Regions from separate parts of the Geodermatophilus sp. SYSU D00742 genome, predicted to be linked through region 2. Evidence: riboswitches for the same ligand, from Rfam matches in the RefSeq annotation. Region 2 holds a riboswitch; the other holds the start of a gene.
What was found. A riboswitch is a leader RNA that binds a small molecule or an ion and turns the genes downstream of it on or off. The one in region 2 is predicted to bind cyclic di-AMP.

Region 1 (7,164 bases), on a different contig from region 2:
CGGCGACCTCCGCGCAGGCCTGTCCTCCGGCGGTCCGGATCTCCTCGACCAGGGACCGGAGCCCGGCCTGTCCGCGGGCGGCGACGACGACCCTCGCGCCGTCCGCGGCGAACCGGGCGGCGGTGGCCCGGCCGATCCCGCTCGACGCGCCCATCACGACGACGACCTGCTCGCGTACCGGCTTCAACCGTGTCCGTGCCATGACCGCCCCCTACCCGGCGGTCGCCGGACCGATGGGCGTGTCGGCCGGATGTGAGCACGACGACAGTGGCGGGCGCCGGTGCGGCCGGACCCCCGGGCCCCGGACGCGCCACGGCCCCGGCGCGGGGGTTCCACGGCCACGCCGGGGCCGGTTCGCGCGCTGGGTGCCCCGGGACCGGACACGGCAAACGCGCTTCGCACGCTGGCGGGCGGGGCGCACCCGAGGGACGCCCCAGGGCCCCGCCCGCCGACCAGCATGCAGGCGGCGCCCCGCCACCGCAACAGATGTCTAGGACGTCTGCCCGGCCGTGCCCCACGGCGCCGGGGTCGGCCCCGCGATGCCGCTCGCCGTGGACGACGTCGACGGCCCCCGGGCGCACCCTAGGGTCGGTACGTGGAGGTCTGGTTCAACCCGTCCTGTTCCAAGTGCCGCACCGCGCGCGACCGACTCGAGGAGGCCGGGGTCGAGTACACGCTGCGCCGCTACCTCGACGACCCGCCGAGCGAGGCGGAACTGCGCGCCGCACTCACCGCGCTCGCGCTGCAGCCGTGGGACGTGGCCCGGATGTCCGAGCCGCTCGCCCGCGAGCTCGGGCTCCGGGACATGCCCCGGGACGCCGACGCCTGGATCCGCCTGCTGGTGGAGCACCCGCGGCTGATCCAGCGCCCCATCGTGCTGACCGACGACGGCCGCGCCTGGGTCGCTCGCGACGACCAGACGCTGACCGAGGTGGTCACGGCCGCCCGCCACGCGGCCGGGCAGCCGTGACCGACGTGCTCCGGGCTCAGCCCCGGTAGTTCACGTGCACGTGGTCGAAGTGGTTGGCGGTCGGGCTGCCGCGGTCGGCCATCGGCTTCCAGGAGCCGTTGGGTGAGCTGAGCATCCGCTGCTTCCAGATGACGTACTCGACGCCGAGCTCGTTCCAGTGGGCGATGTGGTAGGCGGCGATCGCATCGCCCAGCGAGGAGCTGGTCATGTAGTCCAGCGCCAGGCCGGACGGGTGGCCGCCGGGGTCCGCCGCGCTGGGCCGGGTGCCGCCGATGGTGATCCCGGCGGCGCCGGGCACGTTGCTGACCACCGCGTTGGCGGCCGCCTGCGCGGCGGGCCTGGTGGCCCCTGCGGTGTTGGTGATGCGGGCGACCGTGGTCGCCGCGACGCTGCCCGACGCGGCGGCGGCGGTGGGCGCGGACCCCGCGGAGCGCGGCGGCGCGGCCGCGGCGGCCCTCGCGGCCTCGGCGGACTGCGCAGCCGCAGCCGCCTCGGCGGCCCGCGCGGCCTCGGCGGCGCGCGCGGCCTCGGCGGCCGCGGCCTCGGCGGCGGCGCGGGCGGCGGCCTCCGCCTCGGCTCTCCGGCGGTCGAGCTCGGCCTGGTCGGCGGCGGCCTGGACCTGCTGCGCGGCGGTCTGCTCGGCCTCGCGGGTGCTGCGGCTGGCGGTCAGCTGCTCGAGCGGCTGGAGGTCCGGCGTCGCCTCGGCCGGGGGGACGGAGTCGGCGGTCAGGCCCAGCTGCTGGGCGACGCTGACCGACTCCGACCGGCCGGCCTCGGCCTGCGCGGCCGGGTCCGCGCCGAACAGGACGCTGACCACGAGGGCGCCGGCGGTGGCCGCGCCCAGGTACAGGCCGGGACGGCGGACGGCCGACGGCGGACGGCGGTGCGAGCGGGTCGACGAGCCGCGGCGGCCGGACGTGGTGGTGCGGGGGTCCATGGGGCGGTGTGCTCCGAGGTGTGCGGGCGCAGCGGCACGCGCGGGGGCGCGGCGGGCTGCGAGGGGTGAGCGGGCGGTGAGGGCTGCGGTCGTCAGCAGGCCGGGGCGGGTCACCGGGGAAGCGGCGGTCGGCCGGTCGAGCGAGGGTGCTCGGGGGTGGACCCGCGGGGAGGCGTGCGTCAGTGACGGTCGCGCGCGGTCAGCTGCGCGGGCGCACCCTGTTCCGGCGGTACCGGGTCGGGCAGGGTCGTGCTGCAGGGCAGGGGCGCGCCATCCGGCCGCTCTCCGTTCTTCCGATGGCCGCCTACCGAGTTAGCTGACGGGTTCGGGCGGGAAGCAGCCCTACCTCTCCGGACGTGGGCCCGGGAGTGGATTCACCCCAGTACTGCGATGGGTCCCCGGCTCGCCCCGGAGGGCGACTCGGCGGCGTCCGTTCGGGTGCCCCGGGCGGGGCGTGACGATCGACCGGACTCACCCACCGTAACCGCCGTTATGCAGTTGTGACAATCGTGAGCCGTCGGTTCGTCGGGTGATGCACGTCGCGGAGCGCCCGGTCGACGGCCGGGACGTGTAGGGCGCCGGCGCGTCAGCGTCCCTCGACGACGGCGTAGGCCGGCCGGCCGGTCCGCGCCCACGTGACGACGTTCTCCGCCGCCTTGCGCCGCAGCTCCACCTCCGCCTGCGCCGAGTACCAGGCGACGTGCGGTGTCAGCAGGGCGCGCGGGTGGCCGAGCAGCGGATGACCGGCCGGCGGTGGCTCCTCCGGCAGGACGTCGAGGGCGGTCCCGGCCAGTCGCCCGTCCTCCAGCGCCCGGAGGACGGCGTCGAGGTCCACGAGACCTCCGCGGGCGGTGTTGACCAGGTAGGACGCGGGCGGCAGCCGGGCCAGCAGGTCCTCCCCCACGAGGCCCCGTGTCTCCGGGGTCAGGGGCAGGTGCAGCGTCACCGCGTTGCTGCGGGCGAAGAGCTCCTCCGGCCCGACCCGCTCGACGCCGGGCGGCCACGCGTCGTCCGGGAGGTGCGGGTCGTAGCCCACGCAGCCCCCGAACCACGGCGCCGCCCGCTCCATCGTCGTCCGCCCGATGCGGCCGAGACCGACGACGCCGAGGGTCAGCGCGCCGGGGCGCGGGAGGACCCCGCCGGCCCGGTGGTCCCAGTTCCCGGCGCGCACCTGCCGGTCGTGCTCGGGGAGGTTGCGCAGCAGCGCGAGCAGCATCGCCACCGCGTGCAGCGCGACCTCGGCGGTGCCGTAGTCGGGCACGTTGCACACCCACACGCCCCGGCTGCGGGCGGCGTCGAGGTCCACCACGTCGACCCCGACGCCGTAGCGGCTCACCAGCCGCAGCCGCGGCAACGCCGCCAGGACCTCGGCGGTGATCGGCGCGTACTGCACGAGGACGGCGTCGACGTCCCCGGCGGCCGCGACGACGTCGGCCGGCGTCCGGCACTGCGCGGTGAGCAGCTCGTGCCCGGCGGCGCCGAGGACCTCGGCCTCGATGTCGAGCACCCCGTAGTCCGCGTCGGTGACGAGCACCCGCACCGGAGGAGCCTCCTTCAGCCGACGGGGACCGCCACGGCGCGCTCGGCGGCGGCCACGGCGTCGAACGACGGCGGGACGGGGACCAGCGGCGGGCGCACGGTCCCCATCCGGTGCCCGTGGCGCGCCTCGGCGACCCGCTTGAGCACCCCGGGACCGGCGTACTGCTTGGTCATCGCCCGGACCTGCTGGAGGTGGGCCGACAACGAGGCCGCCTCCGCCGGCCGGCCGCCGCGGACGTGCCCGTAGAGCGCGACGACCTGCTCGGGGACGATGTTGGCCAGGGCGGAGATCGAGCCGGTGGCGCTGAGCAGGCGGGCCGGCAGGTCGTCCTCGGTGCCGACGAGCACGCCCTTGCCCGCCGCGTGCACGGCCTCGGCGTAGCCGGGCTCGCCGCCGGAGTCCTTCACCCCCCACACCGGCAGGGCGGCCACCAGCTCGGCCGGGACGGGCACCGCGTACTTGGGGATGTGGTAGGCGACGACCGGGTGGCGGGTGGCGGCCAGCACGCGCTCGTAGAACACCCGCAGGCCCTCGGCCGCCACCGGCCGGAAGTAGTAGGGCGGCAGCACCATCACCGCGCGGACCGGCAGGTCCTGCAGCTCGGCGAGCAGGTCGAGGGTGTCCGGCAGGTTCCCCTCGGCGACCGTCGGGACGACGTGCAGCGGGCCCGCCGCCGGCAGCAGGGCCGCGAGGACCGCCCGCTTCTCCCGCGGGGACACCGAGGGTCCCTCCCCGTTCGTGCCGAACGGGATGACGCCGGTGACCCCGTGCCCGGCGAGCCACTGCACGTGGGCGAGGTAGGAGTCGACGTCGATGGTGAAGCGCTCGTCGTCGCGGAAGGGCGTCACGGCGGCGACGTAGACACCCTCGAGGACGCCGGCGGGGTCGTCCGGCTGCATCGTCATCTCCCGAGGTCGACGGTCCGGTCCAGGAACGCGGTGAGCTCGCGGCGGCTGGGCAGGCCCTCGTAGTCGCCCAGGTTCTGCACGCAGAAGGCGCCCATGGCGTTGGCGGTGCGCAGCCGGCCCGCCGGGTCCAGGCCCCACAGCGTCGCGGCGAGGTAGCCGGCGGCGAAGGCGTCGCCCGCGCCGATGGGGTCGACCTGGCGCGCCGGGAACCCCGGGGCGGTCAGGCGCCGGCCGTCCACCACGGCCGCGCAGCCGCGCGCACCGAGCTTGAGCACCACCTCGGCGGGCCCGGCGTCGGCGAGGCGCTCCAGGCAGGTGTCGTCGTCCCAGCCCCACAGGGCCCGCGCCTCCTCGTCGCCCACGAGCAGGACGTCGACGTGCGGCAGCAGCGCCTCGGTGGCGGCGCGGGCCGCCGCGGGCTCCCACAGCCGGCTGCGGTAGTTGACGTCGTAGCTGACCCGCACCCCCGCCGCCCGGGCCGTGCGCGCGGCCCACGGGAGGAACTCCGCCGACTCCGGGGACAGCGCCCCGGTGATCCCGGTGAGGTGCAGGAAGGCGGCGCCGTCGAGGACGGTGGGCTCGAAGGCCCCGGGCGCGAGGGTCGAGGCCGCGGACCCGCGGCGGTAGTAGTAGACCCGCAGCGCGCCGGCGACCTCCTCGCGCAGGTAGAGGCCGGTCGGCCGGTCCGGGACCCGCCGCACCGCGCTGGTGTCCACGCCCTCCGCGCGCACCCGGTGCAGCACCAGCTCGCCGAGCTCGTCCTCGCCCAGGGCGCTCACCCAGCCGGCCGGGACGCCGAGCCGGGACAGCCCGATCGCCACGTTGCTCTCCGCGCCGCCGATCGACAGCGTCACCGCGCCGGCGTGCCGCAGCCGCCCGGGGGCGGTGGGGACGACGAGCACCATCGTCTCCCCCGCCGTGACCACCCGCGGGACGGTCCCCCCGCCCGGCACCGTCGTCCCCGCGGGCTCACCCACCGAAGAGCTTCTGCAGCTGCTCGTTGAAGGTCAGCACGGTCAGGAAGCCGAACAGCAGGAAGGCCCAGACCAGTGCCGCCACCCGGAGGCCGCCCGGGCGGATCTCCTTCGGCAGCGTCCGCCGGTTCACCAGGAGCAGCAGCGCGGAGTAGATGAACATCATCAGCCCGCCGGTGACCGCCGAGATGACCAGCAGGATCAGCGGCTGGGACAGCCCGGACAGCAGCACGACGATGCCGATCCCGACCAGGCCCCAGACCAGGCCGAAGTAGATCTTGCTCTCGTTCGCGTCGCGGAGGTACGCGGTCTTGAGCACGTCGGCCCCGAGCCGGCTGGTGTAGTCGACGATGCCCAGCGCGGCGGCGAACAGCGAGAACGCGCCGATGATCCAGAAGAAGGTGCCGAACCAGCCGCCGACGGTGGCGTTGAGCGCCTCGCCCTCGGCCTGCAGGAACGAGATGTCGCTGGCCAGCCCTTCCTGACCGAACACCGTGGCGTAGGCCAGCAGCGAGGTGAACAGGATGGTGAGGAAGCTGATCGCCACGAAGGTGGTCAGCTGCTCGGTGTTGGCGAACTTCCACCAGCGCCGCCACCGGCCCAGGTTCTCCGGGGTCGGCTCGAACACGAAGCCGGTGGAGGGCGCGGCCTCCGGGTGACCGGTCACGGGGCTGACGATCCGCGGGACGTAGACGCCCATCCCGAAGCGCTTGTCGCGGATCCAGTTGCTCTGGCACAGGTTCTGGCCGCCGCCGGCCCCGGCGAAGGCCAGGGCCCCCATGAGCAGCGCGAAGCCGAGCTCCTCGGCGGGCAGCCCTGCCTCGGTGACGATCTGCGGCACGTCCGCCCACGTCGAGGCGCCGATCGCGGCGACCGAGGCGACGACGATGAGCAGCAGGACGGCGGCGACCTTGACCATCTCGATCTTCTCGAGGGCCTGGTAGACCACCGGGGCCATGGTGAGGATGACGCCGATCAGCAGGAGGAAGCCGATCGCGATCGGCACCACGCTGCCGCCGACGAGGTAGGTGACCAGGGTCGCCGAGCTCGTCGCCCACCCCGGCCAGATGTTGGCGAAGTAGGCCAGGACCGCGAACACCAGACCCCAGTGCCGCCAGTACCGGCTGAAGCCGGTGAGGGCGGTCTCCCCGGTGGCGAGCGTGTACCGCTCGATCTCCATGTTGAGGAAGTACTGGGTGGCCAGGCCCACGAACGCCGCCCAGACGAACACCAGGCCGACCTGCGAGGCGATGTAGGGGTAGAGGATGAACTCGCCGCTGGCCATCCCGACGCCGGCGGCGATGATCCCCGGGCCGATGACGTGCCGGAAGCTGGGCGGCGGCTCGGGCATGTCCCGCACCGACGGCGCCGCCAGGTGCTTGGTCGGGAACAGGTCCACCACCGAGGAGGGCCGACCCCCGGGACGCGTCGTGACCATGCTGCCCCCTGTGTGAGCTGCGTCACTTTCTCAGGCGCCGTCCATTCCTGCACGTCCCGGGCCGCGTGGCAACCCGGGGCTGCCCGGCCGGCTCAGACCGAGACGTTGGGGTAGTCCCCGGTGCCGTGCGGGGTGAAGGCGACGTGCCGCTCGGAGAGGTCCGCGCTGCGCCGCACGCCGAGCAGCTGCATCGACCGGAGGTACTCCTCGGCGAGGATCTCGTACACGCGGGCCACGCCCTGCTGACCGCCGGCCATCAGCCCGTACAGGTACGCCCGGCCGATCATCACCGCGTCCGCGCCCAGCGCGCGGGCGGCCACGACGTCCTGGCCGTGCAGGACCCCGCCGTCGATGAGCACCGTGGCCCGCTGCCCGACGGCCGCGCGCACGGCGGGCA
Region 2 (7,164 bases):
GGGCCGCCGTAGAGCTCGTTGTTGAACCAGTTGCCCAGCCGGCCGATGGCCTGGGCGACGAGCAGGCCGGGCGCCAGCGCGTCGGCGAAGGCCGGCAGCGGGATGCCGCGGCGGCGGCAGGCGATCCACGCGCCCACCCCACCGAGGGCGATCGCCCCCCAGATGCCGAGGCCCCCCTCCCAGATGGCCAGCGCGCGCAGCGGGTCGCCGCCCTCACCGAAGTAGGGGCGGGGGCTGGTGACCACGTGGTAGAGCCGGCCGCCGACGATCCCGAACGGGACCGCCCAGACGGCGATGTCCAGGACGTCGCCCTCCGCCCCGCCGCGGGCCCGCCAGCGCCGGTCGGTCAGCCAGATGGCGGCGACGATGCCGGCGATGATGCACAGCGCGTAGGCGCGGATCGGCAGCGGCCCGAGTTCCCAGACGCCCTGGGTGGGGCTGGGGATGGCGGCCAGCGTCGTCATGCGGGCGCCCCGGCCCGGCGGCGCACGCCCTCGGCGAGCTCGGCGGCGAGCGCACGGACACCGGCCGGGCCGCGGCCGTCGAGCAGGGTGCGCACGAACGCCGAGCCGACGATGACGCCGTCGGCGAAGGCGGCCACCTCGGCGGCCTGGTCGCCGTCGGAGACGCCCAGGCCCACGCAGACGGCGAGGTCGGGAGCGGCGGCGCGGGTGCGGGCGACCAGCTTCTCGGCGGCGTCGCCGACCGTGGCGCGCGTACCCGTGACACCCATGGTCGAGGCGGCGTAGACGAACCCCCGGCAGGCGGCCGTCGTGGACACCAGCCGGGCGTCGGTGGACGACGGCGCGACGAGGAACACGCGGTCGAGGTCGGCTCGCTCGGCGGCTGCCAGCCACTCCGCGGCCTCGTCGGGGATGAGGTCGGGCGTGATCGCCCCCGCTCCCCCGGCGGCGGCCAGGTCGGTGGCGAACCTCTCGACCCCGTAGCGCTCGACCGGGTTCCAGTAGCTCATGACGACCGGCACCGCGCCGGCGGCGGCGACCGCCGCGACCGCCCGCAGCGCGTCGCGCAGGCCGACGCCGGCGCGCACGGCCACGTCCACGGCCTGCTGGATGACCGGCCCGTCCATGCCGGGGTCGCTGTAGGGGACGCCGACCTCGACGACGTCGGCGCCGCCCTCGACGGCGGCGACCATGGCCTCGATGGAGGCGTCGACGTCCGGGTAGCCGACCGGCAGGTAGGCGACCAGGGCCGACCGCCCCTCCGCCCGTGCCGCCGCGATCCGGTCTGCCAGCAGGCTCACGCCGTCTCCCCCGCGTCCTGGCCGGCGACGGCCTCGTCGTTGCTGACCGCGCCCTCGGTGGGCTGCTGGTCGGTGTCCAGGCCGGGGCCCGGGTCGACCTCCTCGCGGTCACCCAGCCCGAACCAGCGCGACGCCGTCTCGACGTCCTTGTCGCCGCGACCGGACAGGTTCACCAGCAGCAGCGCGTCCGGTCCCAGCTCCTTGCCGAGCGTGATCGCGCCGGCCAGCGCGTGGGCGGACTCGATCGCCGGGATGATCCCCTCGGTGCGGCACAGCAGCGCGAAGGCCTCCATGGCCTCGGCGTCGGTGACCGGGCGGTACTCGGCCCGTCCGATGCTGTGCAGGTAGGAGTGCTCGGGACCGACGCCGGGGTAGTCCAGCCCGGCGCTGATCGAGTGCGACTCGATGGTCTGGCCGTTGTCGTCCTGCAGCAGGAACGAACGGGCGCCGTGCAGCACGCCCGGCGAGCCGCCGGTGATCGTGGCGGCGTGCCGGCCGGTCTCCACGCCGTCCCCGCCGGCCTCGAGGCCGATCAGGCGCACGCCCTCGTCGGGCACGAAGGCGGTGAAGATGCCGATGGCGTTGGAACCGCCGCCGACACAGGCCAGGACGGCGTCGGGCAGCCGGCCCTCCCGCTCGAGCACCTGCGCGCGCGCCTCGTCGCCGATCACCCGCTGGAAGTCACGGACCATCGCCGGGAACGGGTGCGGGCCGGCCACCGTGCCGAAGACGTAGTTGGTGGTCTCCACGTTCGTGACCCAGTCGCGGAACGCCTCGTTGATCGCGTCCTTCAGGGTGCGCGAACCGGTGGTGACCGGGATGACCTCGGCGCCGAGCAGCCGCATCCGGGCGACGTTGAGCGCCTGCCGGCGGGTGTCCTCCTCGCCCATGTACACCGTGCAGGACAGCCCCATGAGCGCGGCGGCCGTGGCGGTGGCCACGCCGTGCTGGCCGGCGCCGGTCTCGGCGATCACGCGCGTCTTGCCGATGCGCCTGGTCAGCAGGGCCTGACCCAGCACGTTGTTGATCTTGTGCGAGCCGGTGTGGTTGAGGTCCTCGCGCTTGAGCAGCACGCGCGCGCCGCCGGCGTGGGCGGCGAACCGCGGCACCTCGGTGATGGGGCTGGGCCGGCCGGTGTAGTCCCGTTGCAGCCGGGCGAACTCCTCGAGGAACGCCGGGTCGACCCGCATCGCCTCGTAGGCCTCGGTGAGCTCGTCGAGGGCGGCGATCAACGCCTCGGGGACGAAGCGGCCGCCGAAGACCCCGAAGTGGCCGGTGGCGTCGGGCCAGCCCGGGCGCGCCGGAAGGAGCTGCTCCTCGGGCTGCGGTGGGCTGGTCGTCGTCATGCCCCCAGCCTAAGGACCTCCAGGCCCGCCACCGTGGAAGGACCCCGTCCTCCTCGTCCGCACGCTCGGGACGAGCCCCGGACGAGGCCGGCGGCGGGCCCCTACCGGGCGACCAAGATCAGCGACTGGTGCGGGGCGTGGCGGGGTGCGAGCCGGCGGTGACCAGGTCGGCGACCGCCTGGCGGGCGTCCCCGGCGGTGACCAGACCCTCGCCGACGAGGACGGCGTCGGCCCCGGCGGCGGCGTAGCTGATCAGGTCGTGCGGCCCGCGGACGCCGGACTCGGCGACCTTCACCACCCCCGACGGCAGCCCGGGGGCGATGCGCTCGAACGTGGAGCGGTCGACCTGCAGGGTGGTGAGGTCGCGGGCGTTGACCCCGATGACCGCCGCGCCCGCGGTCAGGGCGCGGTCGGCCTCGGCCTCGGTGTGCACCTCGACCAGCGCCGTCATCCCCAGGGACTCGACCCGCTCGAGCAGGCCCACCAGTGCGTTCTGCTCGAGTGCGGCCACGATCAGCAGGACGACGTCGGCCCCGTGCGCGCGGGCCTCGTGCACCTGGTAGCTGCTGACGATGAAGTCCTTGCACAGGATCGGCACGTCGACCGCGGCCCGGACGGCGGCGAGGTCGGCCTGCGAACCGCCGAACCGGCGCCGCTCGGTGAGCACGCTGATCACCCGCGCCCCGCCGTCGGCGTACTGCGCGGCCAGGACGGCCGGGTCCGGGATCGCGGCGAGGGCACCCTTCGACGGGCTCTGCCGCTTCACCTCGGCGATGACCCCGACGCCGGGGGCCCGCAGGGCGGCGAGGGCGTCGCGCGCCGGCCGGGCGTCCTGCGCGGCGGCCTTCACCTCGGCGAGGGGGGTCAGGGCCTCACGGGCCGCGAGGTCCTCACGTACACCGGCGACGATCTCGTCGAGCACGGACACGTGTCCTCCCGCTGATCGTCGGACTGGCCTGGCGGTCCGGACCCGGCCTCCACCGGACCCGGGCTCCCACTCTAGAGGCGGCGCGGACCCCGCCTGCCCGGGGGGCCGCTGCACGCTGCGGCGGGGCGGTTGGCGCCATCCGGTCCGGGGTAGGGATCAGGGTTCGCGTCCACCCGGCTCCGTCGGGTCCACCCCCCGGTCCAGAGCGCGCCAGGCGTCGAGGGCGCGGTCCTCGTCGGTCCGCGGCGGGGGGGGGGGGGGGGGGGGGGGGGGGGGGGGGGGGGGGGGGGGGGGGGGGGGGGCGCCCGGCGCGGCGGGGGGGGGGGGGGGCGGGGGGGGGGGGTGGGGGGGGCCCCCCGGGGGGGGGGGGGGGGGCCCCCCGGGCGTGCCGGGATCAGTACCAGCCGCGGGCCTGGCTGTGGTTCCACGCCCCGCAGGGGGTGCCGTACCGCTTTCCGATGTAGATCAGCCCCGCCTTGATCTGCCGGTACGGGTCCGAGGTCTTGCGGATGCCGGTCATGGCCCACGTCGAGTCGAGGAACTGGGGGATGCCGTACGCGGTGCTCCTCGGGTTCTGGGCCCTGGGGTTCCAGCCGCTCTCCCGCTCCCAGAGCCGGTCGAGGCAGCCGAACTGGGTCCTGTTGCCACCGACCTGGCCCAGGGCGTGGTTCTTGTAGGCCTGCTTCTCACCGGCGCTGGTCGACGTCGTGGACGCCCCGTCCGCCCGGGCGACCGACTGTCCGGTGGGGGCGAGAGCGAGGGCGAGGGTCAGGACGCCGACGGTGGCGAGCCGGTGCAGGGAGCCGGATCGGTGGGTGTGCTGGTTGTGCATGGTGCGGTCCTCGAGCTGTGTGGAGCCCGGCGCCGTCGGCGCCCGGCGGGCGTGCGGGACCGGCCGCGGCGGTGGTCGTGCCGTCAACCGGGCATGCGGCACCGGCCGGACACAGGCGCCCGGCTGGAGCCGTCGGTCGACAGTGCGGGCCGCACGGCTGGTTCCTGGGATGTGGGCAGGCGGGAGCGCGACGGTCCCGGACCTGCGGGGGCGCGCGGGAGCTGAGGCCCCGGGCGGGGTGGTTCTCCGTTCCTCCCTGGCCGCCTACCGGGTCAGCTGACGGGTTCGGGCTGGGAGTGCCCTACCCGCTCCCGGGTGTGCCCGGGAGCGGGACTCACCCCGGTGGTGCGGGTGGGTCCCCGGCTCGCGCCCACGGTGGGAGCGACTCGGCGGCGTCCGGCGCGGGCTCCCCAGGCTCGGGAGGCGACGATCGGCCGGACACCGCCACCGTAAGAACGCAACGCACATCGCGCCACTCGATGGTCGCCGGTCCTCTGTGGCGCCATGCGCCTGGCGGCGGGATGTGCGTCACTGTGAGCGTCATGACCGTGGCGTTCCGGAATGGGCGCCGTGGGCGGCCCCTTGGAACCCACGTGGACCTGTTCTCTCCCGTGACCCTGGGCGACCTCGAGCTCGCCAACCGCGTCGTGATGGCCCCCCTGACCCGCATGCGCTCCGGCGCGTCCGGCGTCCCCGGTGACCTGGTCGTCGAGCACTACCGGCAGCGCGCCGGCGTCGGCCTGATCATCACCGAGGGCACCTATCCCGACCAGGCGGGCCAGGCGTTCGTCGGCCAGCCCGGCATCGTCACCGACGAGCAGGTCGAGGGCTGGCGCCGCGTCGCCGAGGCCGTGCACGCCCGCGGCGGCCGGATCGTCCTGCAGGTCATGCACGGCGGCCGGGTCACGCACCCCGACGTCAACGGCGGTCGCCGAGTCGTCGCCCCCAGCGCCATCGCCATCAACGGCGAGGGGCACACCGAGAAGGGCAAGCAGGCCTACCCGGTGCCCCACGCGCTGACCGTCGAGGAGGCCCGGGCGACGGTGCAGGACTTCGTCTCCGCCTCCCGCCGGGCGATCGAGGCCGGCCTGGACGGCGTGGAGATCCACGGCGCCAACGGCTACCTGCTGCACGAGTTCCTCTCGCCGACGTCCAACCAGCGCACCGACGAGTACGGCGGCTCCCCTGCGAACCGGGCGCGGTTCGTCGTCCAGGTGGTGGCCGCGGTGGCCGCGGCGATCGGCGCCGGCAGGGTCGGGCTGCGGATCTCGCCGGAGCACGGCATCCAGGACGCCCTCGAGACCGACCGGGACGACGTCCTCGCCACCTACGGCACCCTCCTCGACCAGCTGGCCCCGCTGGGCCTGGCCTACCTGTCGGTGCTGCACCGCGAGCCCGCCGGTGACCTGGTGCAGGAGCTGCGCCGGCGCTTCGGTGGCCCGCTGATCGCCAACAGCGGCTTCGGCTCGGTCACCACCCGGGAGGAGGCGGTGCAGCTCATCGAGGCCGCCCACGCCGATGCCGTCGCCGTCGGCCGCCCGGTCATCGCCAACCCCGACCTGGTCGAGCGCTGGGCCGGGGAGCACCCGGAGAACGAGCCGAGGGCCCACCTGTTCTACGCCAGCGGCGCCGAGGGCTACACCGACTACCCGACGCTGCAGGACCGTCAGGCCAGCTGAGCCCGCAGTCCGTGCACGGGTCGTGGTCTCGCGTCGCCCGAGACCGCGACCCCCGTCCAGGACGCGTGACGACCGGACGTCGAGGGCCCTCCCGATCGGATCGGGAGGGCCCTCGACGCGTGTACGGGAGAGGTCGGCCCCTCCCCGGGGACTCAGCCCCGGCGGCGGCCCAGGAGCCAGCCGACGAGGACGCCGAGCAGGGTGAGCCCGGCACCGCCGAGCGCGCCGGTCACCAGGGTCCGGACGTCGGACGGCGCAGCCGGCGCCGCGGCGGCCCGGCCGGCGAACACCTGCGGCTGGCCGGCGGCCGCAGGGGCAGCGGTCGGAGCGGCCACCTGCGTGTCGCTCACCGCGGCCGCCGACGGGCGGGCCTCGGCCGGAGCCGCCACCGGCGCCGCGGCACCGGTCAGCTCGTCGTCGATCGCCTTGAAGAACTGCCCGGCCATCCGCTTGGCGACGCCGCTGATCATCCGCTGCCCCACACCCGCGACCGGGCCGCCGATCACCGCGTCGGCGGAGTAGGTGAGCGTGGTGGTCCCGGCGTCGGACGGCTCGAGGTTGATCGTGACCTGCGCCCGCGCGTTCCCCGGCGCGCCCGCCCCCGACGCGTGCATGACGTAGGACTTCGGCCTGTTCTGGTCGGTCAGCCGCACCTCGCCGGCGTACGTGCCCTTGATCGCGCCGACACCGACCGAGACGTTCATCTCGTACTCGTCGTCCCCGACCTTCCGCAGCGACTCGCAACCCGGGATCGTGCGGGCCAGCACCGCGGGGTCGGTGATCACGCTCCAGACGCGGTCCGGGTCGGCGTGCAGCACCGCAGAGCCGTCGAGGTTCACGCACTCACTCCTGTCCTCGCCCGGCGCGCGGCCGCGGCGGTCCGTTCCGAATCGGGTGATCGCATCAGGTCGTAGAGCTCGGTGGGTGAGATGGGCATGGCGGCGATCCGGCGTCCGGTCGCGTCCTCGATGGCCGAGGCGATCGCCGCCGTCCCCGGGATGACGCCGGCCTCACCGGCGCCCTTGAGCCCGAGCGGGTTCAGCGGCGAGGGCGTCTGCTGGTGGTCGATCACCACGTCCGGGATCTCCGACGCGTACGGCATGAGGAAGTCCATG

Region 1: linked by a shared signal. The riboswitch ahead of ACI78V_RS14345 (hypothetical protein) and the one ahead of ACI78V_RS11690 (aggregation-promoting factor C-terminal-like domain-containing protein) in region 2 are both predicted to bind cyclic di-AMP.

What each region holds. Positions count from the first base shown of each region.
Region 1 is NZ_JBJGYJ010000019.1:45,591-52,754, forward strand. It holds gene ACI78V_RS14335 (SDR family oxidoreductase) at 1-202, opposite strand, end outside; gene ACI78V_RS14340 (ArsC/Spx/MgsR family protein) at 596-970, shown strand; gene ACI78V_RS14345 (hypothetical protein) at 987-1,907, opposite strand; cyclic di-AMP (ydaO/yuaA leader) riboswitch at 2,194-2,343, opposite strand; gene ACI78V_RS14350 (C-terminal binding protein) at 2,494-3,447, opposite strand; gene ACI78V_RS14355 (dihydrodipicolinate synthase family protein) at 3,462-4,346, opposite strand; gene ACI78V_RS14360 (sugar kinase) at 4,349-5,332, opposite strand; gene ACI78V_RS14365 (Nramp family divalent metal transporter) at 5,325-6,767, opposite strand; gene ACI78V_RS14370 (alpha-hydroxy acid oxidase) at 6,860-7,164, opposite strand, start outside.
Region 2 is NZ_JBJGYJ010000014.1:24,484-31,647, reverse strand. It holds gene lgt (prolipoprotein diacylglyceryl transferase) at 1-464, opposite strand, end outside; gene trpA (tryptophan synthase subunit alpha) at 461-1,264, opposite strand; gene trpB (tryptophan synthase subunit beta) at 1,261-2,610, opposite strand; gene trpC (indole-3-glycerol phosphate synthase TrpC) at 2,729-3,538, opposite strand; gene ACI78V_RS11690 (aggregation-promoting factor C-terminal-like domain-containing protein) at 3,933-4,370, opposite strand; cyclic di-AMP (ydaO/yuaA leader) riboswitch at 4,618-4,772, opposite strand; gene ACI78V_RS11685 (alkene reductase) at 4,964-6,049, shown strand; gene ACI78V_RS11680 (SRPBCC family protein) at 6,202-6,888, opposite strand; gene cutA (aerobic carbon-monoxide dehydrogenase large subunit) at 6,885-7,164, opposite strand, start outside.